Regions from separate parts of the Geodermatophilus sp. SYSU D00663 genome, predicted to be linked through region 2. Evidence: riboswitches for the same ligand, from Rfam matches in the RefSeq annotation. Region 2 holds a riboswitch; the other holds the start of a gene.
The links. Region 2 has a riboswitch for S-adenosylmethionine ahead of thrC (threonine synthase). Riboswitches for the same ligand answer to the same signal wherever they lie in the genome.
Positions count from the first base shown of each region.

Region 1: another riboswitch for S-adenosylmethionine. It lies ahead of ACI79Z_RS21235 (bifunctional o-acetylhomoserine/o-acetylserine sulfhydrylase); the one in region 2 lies ahead of thrC (threonine synthase).

Region 1 is NZ_JBJGZT010000037.1:24,865-28,236, reverse strand. Features, by position in the region: gene metX (homoserine O-acetyltransferase MetX) at 1-187, opposite strand, end outside; gene ACI79Z_RS21235 (bifunctional o-acetylhomoserine/o-acetylserine sulfhydrylase) at 198-1,490, opposite strand; SAM riboswitch class IV at 1,535-1,651, opposite strand; gene ACI79Z_RS21230 (NAD(P)H-dependent flavin oxidoreductase) at 1,675-2,715, opposite strand; gene ACI79Z_RS21225 (DUF1479 domain-containing protein) at 2,756-3,372, opposite strand, start outside.
Region 2 is NZ_JBJGZT010000003.1:118,379-121,750, forward strand. Features, by position in the region: gene ACI79Z_RS03480 (cold-shock protein) at 293-493, opposite strand; gene thrC (threonine synthase) at 715-2,016, opposite strand; SAM riboswitch class I at 2,029-2,152, opposite strand; gene ACI79Z_RS03490 (HAD family hydrolase) at 2,214-3,035, shown strand; gene ACI79Z_RS03495 (ABC transporter permease) at 3,152-3,372, opposite strand, start outside.

The DNA of each region.
Region 1 (3,372 bases), on a different contig from region 2:
CCGCGTTGCCGCCGTCGGGGGCGAGCGTGCCCCAGGTCTCGTAGGCCACCCGGACGCCGGGCAGCACCCCGCCGCGTTCGAGCCGGACCGGTCCGTCCAGGTCCAGGAACAGCCGGTCCCCGGCGGGGTCGCCGTCGCGCCACCCGCCGGTGCGCGGCGGGGTGCGGGACCCCGGGAGGTCCCGCACCCCGCCCACGTCAGGCGCCCTTCGCGGCGCGGAAGCCGGCCTCGAGGTCGGCGAGGATGTCCTCGATCCCCTCCAGTCCGGCGGCCAGGCGCACCAGGCCGGGCGTGACGCCCGTGGTCCGCTGCTCCTCCGGCGTCAGCTGCGAGTGGGTCGTCGACGCCGGGTGGATGACCAGGCTGCGGACGTCGCCGATGTTGGCCACGTGGCTGTGCAGCTCCAGCGCCTCGACGAAGCGCTTGCCGGCCTCGACGCCGCCGCGGATCTCGAACGCCAGCACCGCGCCGGCGCCGCGCGGGGCGTAGCGCTGCTGGGCGGCGTGCCACGGCGAGGACGGCAGGCCGGCGTAGTGCACCGACTCCACCTCGTCGTGCGCCTCGAGGAACTCGGCCACCCGCTGGGCGTTGGCCACGTGCCGCTCCATGCGCAGCGACAGGGTCTCGATGCCCTGCACGACCAGCCACGCGTTGAACGGGCTGATCGCCGGGCCGAGGTCGCGCAGCAGCTGCACCCGGGCCTTGAGCGCGTAGGCGGGCGCGCCGAGGTCGGCGTAGACGACGCCGTGGTAGGTCGGGTCCGGCGTGGTGAAGCCGGGGAACCGGCCGCGGGTCCAGTCGAAGTTGCCGCCGTCGACGATGACCCCGGCGATCGCGGTGCCGTGGCCGCCGAGGTACTTGGTGGCCGAGTGGACGACGACGTCGGCGCCGTGCTCGAGCGGGCGCACGAGGAACGGCGTGGCGATGGTGTTGTCGACGATCAGCGGCACGCCGTTGCGGTGCGCCACCTCCGACACCGCGGAGATGTCGAGGACGTCGCCCTTCGGGTTGCCGATCGACTCCCCGTAGAACGCCTTGGTGTTCTCGCGGACCAGCGACTGCCAGTTCTCCGGGTCGTCGGGGTCCTCGACGAAGGACACCTCGACGCCGAGCTTGGGCAGCGAGTGGTGCAGCAGGTTGTAGGTGCCGCCGTACAGCGACGCCGAGGCGACGACGTGGCTGCCGGCCTCGGCGACGTTGAGGATCGCCAGGGTCTCGGCGGCCTGGCCGCTGGCCACCGCGAGCGCGGCGACGCCGCCCTCGAGGGAGGCCACGCGCTGCTCGAGCGCGTCCTGCGTCGGGTTCATGATCCGCGTGTAGATGTTGCCCATCTCGGCCAGCGCGAACAGGTCGGCGGCGTGCTGGGCGTCGCGGAACTGGTAGCTGGTCGTGGCGTAGATCGGCAGGGCGCGGGCCCCGGTGGTGGGGTCGGGGCTGGTCCCGGCGTGGATCTGCCGGGTCTCGAAGCTCCAGCTCTGCTGGTCGGGCACGGCGCCGTCTCCTCTCGCTCGCGGAGACCCCGCGGCGCACGGAGGGCTCCGTCTTGCCGCGCGGCGGGCGCCGCGCGGCCGGCTCTTCCCCTGGGAGCACCTCGGACGGAGGAGAGGTTGCCGGGCAGCCAGCCAGGTACTTGTCGCTGCCTCTCGTGAGCCTGCGCGGAACCCTAGCGCCCGGTCAGGAGGTGCTGGGCCGGGGGTGCGCGAGGGCGGCCGCGGCGTCGTCGGCGAGGCGGGCGACCAGCTCCCCGGCGGGCAGCGCCTCGGCCAGCGCGTACGCCTGCCCGGCCCACATGCTGATGGCCTCCGGGTCGCCGGCCTGCCGGGCCGCCGCGCGCAACGGCGTCGTCAGGTGGTGGACGTGCGGGTAGGCGGCCGGAGCCGCGGCGGTGTGCTCGGCGAGGAAGCGGTTGACCAGCCCGCGGGCGCGCCGGCCGCTGAACGCGCGGGTGAGCGCCGTCGGCCGGCCGGCGCCCAGCGCCGCCCGGTGCGCCGCGCCGGTCCCGGCCTCGGGGCACAGCAGGAACGCCGTGCCCAGCTGCGCGGCCTCCGCGCCCGCGACGAGCACCGCCGCGACCGAGGGGCCGTCGACGATCCCGCCGGCGGCGACCATCGGCAGGTCCACCGCCCGGGCGACCAGCCGCAGCAGCGGCAGCAGCCCGTACTCGCCCGCCCCGTCCTCGTCGCGGAGGCCGCCGCGGTGGCCGCCGGCCTCGACCCCCTGCACCACCAGCGCGTCCGCGCCGGCGTCGCGGGCGGGGAGGGCGTCCTCCGGCGAGGTGACGGTGACCAGCACGGTGGCGCCGGCGTCGTGCAGCGCGGCGACCATGTCCGGCCGCGGCAGGCCGAAGGTGAACGACACCACCGGCACCCGCTCCTCGGCGAGGACGGCGACCTTGGCCTCCCACGCGTCGTCGTCGGCGCGGGGCTCGCCGAGGTCCACGCCCCACCGCCGCGCCTCGGGCCGCAGCCGCTCGGCGTAGCGGCGCAGGGCGCCCTCGTCGGCGGGCGGCCCGGGGACGAAGACGTTGACGCCGAACCGCTCCCGGGTCCGCGCCCGGACGGCGCGGACCTCCTCGCGCACCGCGTCCGGCGTCCGGTAGCCGGCGGCGAGGAAGCCCAGGCCACCGGCCCCGGACACCGCCGCGGCCAGCTCCACCGTCGACGGCCCGCCGGCCATCGGCGCCTGCACGACCGGTCGTCGCAGCCCCAGCACCATGCCGGGCATCCTGCCGCGCCGCGGCTCGGGCGGGGGTGGGTCAGGCGAGGCCGAGCCCGCGCCGGCCGGTGTCGTTGAGCTGGTCGGGGGTGAACCGGTTCGCCCAGGTGCGCTCGTAGTGCTCGGCGGGGAAGTCGGTGGGGCTGGAGCCGGTGAGGAACGCGTCGCGCACGGAGGCGGCGTAGGCCTCGTTGCGCGGGCACCAGGGGGCGGCGGGGACGTACATGACGTTGCCCCATCCCTGCTGGTCGGTGACCGGGGCGACCGAGTGGATCATGTCGCAGTGCCACCAGACGGAGTCGCCGGCGCGGACGTCGGGGATGCCGCTGGCGGCGCGCAGCAGCAGGGAGTGCCACTTCTCGCTGGCCGGGAAGACCTGGTTGGTGGTGACGCCGCACATGTCGTCGTCGGGGACGTCGGGCAGCAGCGGGCGCAGCATCAGGTAGGCCATCGCCTCGGGGATCGGCACGGTGTGCAGCACGCCCTGGTCGTGGTCCATGTCCGACAGCGCGGTCCACCCCTGGAAGGTGCGGAACGCCGAGCACATGGTGGAGCCGGGGTACTGCGGGCCGGCGGTGCGGTAGGCGGCGTCGTACGGGTCGTAGGCCTCGACGGTGCCGTCGAACAGGTGCCGGAAGGCCTTCTGGTAGGCCTCGG
Region 2 (3,372 bases):
CCTCCATGCATGGATCGCTGCACGGCCGGGACCGGCGCCCGCGACGGACGACACCGGCGCGGCGGGCTCCCATGTGGCCCGCGCTCCTGTGCCTCACCGTTCCGACCTGATTGGCACTCGGCACTGTCGAGTGCCAACCGGAAGTCTGGCACTCGCCCCTGCCGAGTGCAAGAACGGGGGGTGGGTGCCGCCTGTTCCCGGTCGGGCCGGCGGCGGGGGCGGTGGTCCGGGAACGGCTGCGGCCCGGCTCCCGCGGAGGGAACCGGGCCGCAGCACGGAGGTGGGGAGGTGCTCAGGCGACGCGGACCGAGTCGGCCTGCGGACCCTTCTCGCCCTGGACGACCTCGAAGGTCACCCGCTGACCCTCGTCGAGGCTCTTGTACCCGTCCATCTGGATGGCCGAGTAGTGGACGAAGACGTCCTGGCCGCCGTCGACGGCGATGAAGCCGAAGCCCTTCTCGGCGTTGAACCACTTCACGGTGCCCTGTGCCACGTGTGCTCCCACGTTGGTGCGTGCGGACGGTCCCCGTGATCCGGGGACCGGGGTACAGCTCTTCCGCCCGTCGGACACGTGCGTGGAACTGACGACCGCGCGAGACGGTACAACAGGCACGCCGCCGTGGGGAGATCCTGGACACACGACTCGGGGACGATCCGGCGGGACGTCACCCGCCGGATCGACGTCGCCCGCGAGCCTACGCCTCCCGCGGGGGCTCAGCCGATGAGCCCCGCGGACCGGACCGACCGCAGCGACGGCTCCACCCGGTGGGTCGGGCCGACCACCGGCAGCAGCGGGTCGAGGGTCTTGAGGCCCTCGCCGGTGTTGAGGACGACGGTCTCCCGGCTCGGGTCCAGCCGCCCGTCCTCGACCAGCTGGCGCAGCACCGCGACGGTCACGCCGCCGGCGGTCTCGGCGAAGACGCCGGTGGTGCGGGCGAGGTCGCGGATGCCCTGGACGATCTGCTCGTCGCCGACCCGGCCGACGGCGCCGCCGGTGCGGCGGATGGCGTCGAGCGCGTACGGGCCGTCGGCGGGGTTGCCGATGTTCAGCGACTTGGCGATCCCGGTGGGCTTGACCGGCTTGACGACGTCCCAGCCGTTGTCGAAGGCGGTGGCGATCGGGTCGCAGCCGGCCGACTGGGCGCCGAAGACCCGCCACTCGGTGTCCGCGACGATCCCGGCCTTCACCAGCTCCCGCCAGGCCTTGTCCACCTTGGTGAGCAGCGAGCCCGACGCCATCGGGATGACGACCTGCGCCGGGATCCGCCAGCCGAGCTGCTCGGCGATCTCGTAGCCCATCGTCTTGGAGCCCTCGGCGTAGTAGGGCCGCACGTTCTGGTTGACGAAGGCGGTGTCCTCGAACTCGTCGGTCTCGGCGAGCTCGCTGGTCAGCCGGTTGACGTCGTCGTAGGACCCGTCGACGGCGACCAGCGTCTGGCCGTAGACCGCCGACTGCACGACCTTGCCGGGCTCGAGGTCGGACGGGATGAAGACGAACGAGGGCAGGCCCGCGCGGGCGGCGTGCGCGGCCACCGAGTTGGCCAGGTTGCCGGTGGAGGCCGCGGCGATCTTCCGGTAGCCCAGCCCCTTCGCGGCGGTGGCGGCGAGGCTGACCACGCGGTCCTTGAACGAGTGCGTGGGGTTGGCCGAGTCGTCCTTGACCCACAGCCCGCCGGTGATGCCGAGCTCGGCGGCGAGCCGGTCGGCGCGGACCAGCGGGGTCATGCCCGGGTCGAGGGAGACGCGGTCGGCCGGGTCCTGGCCCACCGGCAGCAGCGCGGCGTAGCGCCAGATGTTCTGCGGGCCGGCCTCGATCTGCTCCCGGGTGACGGCGGCCATGAGCTCGGGGTCGTAGTCGACCTCGAGCGGGCCGAAGCACTGGGCGCAGGCGTGCTCGGCGACGAGCCCGAAGGTGGCGCCGCAGTTGCGACAGACGAGGCCACGGGCGGGGCTGGGCGGGACCGGGCCGCCGGCCGAGCTGTCGGCCTGCAGGGAACCGGGTGCGGTCAGGGTCATGCGACGACTACCTCCTCATCTTCCCCGCGTCGGGCCGTCGAGCCGCGCGGGACGGAATTGGCACCTCTCGCCGCTCGCGCGAGCGCGGTTGCCGGGGCTTCACCGGGCCGTGTCCCTCTGCCCCTCTGGATGAGTGGAACGGGCCCGACTCTACCCGGCTGCCGGGACCGCCCCCGGCCCCGGCCATGCTGGGCGCCGTGGCTGCGCGCATCGTCTACACCGACCTCGACGGCACGATGGTCGGACCGCGGGGGTCCTTCTGGCACGCCGCCGACGGCTCCCCCACCGCCGAGCCGGCCGCGGCCCTGCTGGAGCTGCACACCGCCGGGGTCGCGCTGGTGATCGTCAGCGGGCGCACCGCCGACCAGGTCACCGAGGCGGGGCGGATCTTCGCCGCCGACGGCGCGATCGCCGAGCTGGGCTCGCTGGTGACGTGGAAGGGCGGCCGGGAGCGGCATGGGCTGACCGGCGAGCTGCCCGAGGAGTACGCCGGCCGCACGCCGATGGACGTGATGGCCGAGCTCGGCGTCGTCGACGCGCTGTGCGCCGCCCACCCCGGCCGGCTCGAGTGGCACGCGCCCTGGCACACCACGCACGACGGCGACGCGCTGCTGCGCGGGTTCGTGGACCCGCTCGCCGTCGACGCGTGGCTGGCCGAGCGCGGGTTGGGCTGGCTGACGCTCAAGGACAACGGCGCGATCCCCGCCTCGGCCCGGCTGCGGCTGGCGCCGGAGGGGCAGCTGGCCCGCGTCTACCACCTCATGCCGCGCGGCATCTCCAAGGGCGCGGCGATCGCCTGGGACCTCGAGCGGCGCGGCGTCGACCCGGCGGACGCCGTCGCGATCGGCGACAGCGCCAGCGACCTGGAGATGGCGCCCGCCGTCGGCCGGCTGTGGATCACCGCCAACGGCGCGGAGGTCGAGGGCATGGCCGGGCTGCTGGGCGCCGTCCCGAACGTGTCGGTGACCGACGAGCCGATGGGCGTCGGCTGGGCCCAGGCGGTCCGAGCGAGCCTGTGACACCGCGGTCCCACCGGACCGCACCGCGCCCGGGTGCCGTTCCCCTGCTGCCCGGAGCCGGTGCGGGGGCGGGACACCTCGTTCAGCTGGCGACGTCGTTCAGCTGGTGACGTCGTTCAGCTGGTGACGTCGCGCCGGGCGAAGTGGCGGAAGCCGAGCGCGGTGAAGACCGCCGCGTAGACCAGCGACTGGACGACGCCGCGGAACAGGTCGGAGGAGTCGACCGGCGTCTGCAGCAGGTCGGTCCAGGCGAACTCCTCCGCGGTGGGGAACCAGTCTCGGATCGACCCGAGCTGCTCGACCTGGTCGAGGATGGCGAACACGACCGTCGTGAACA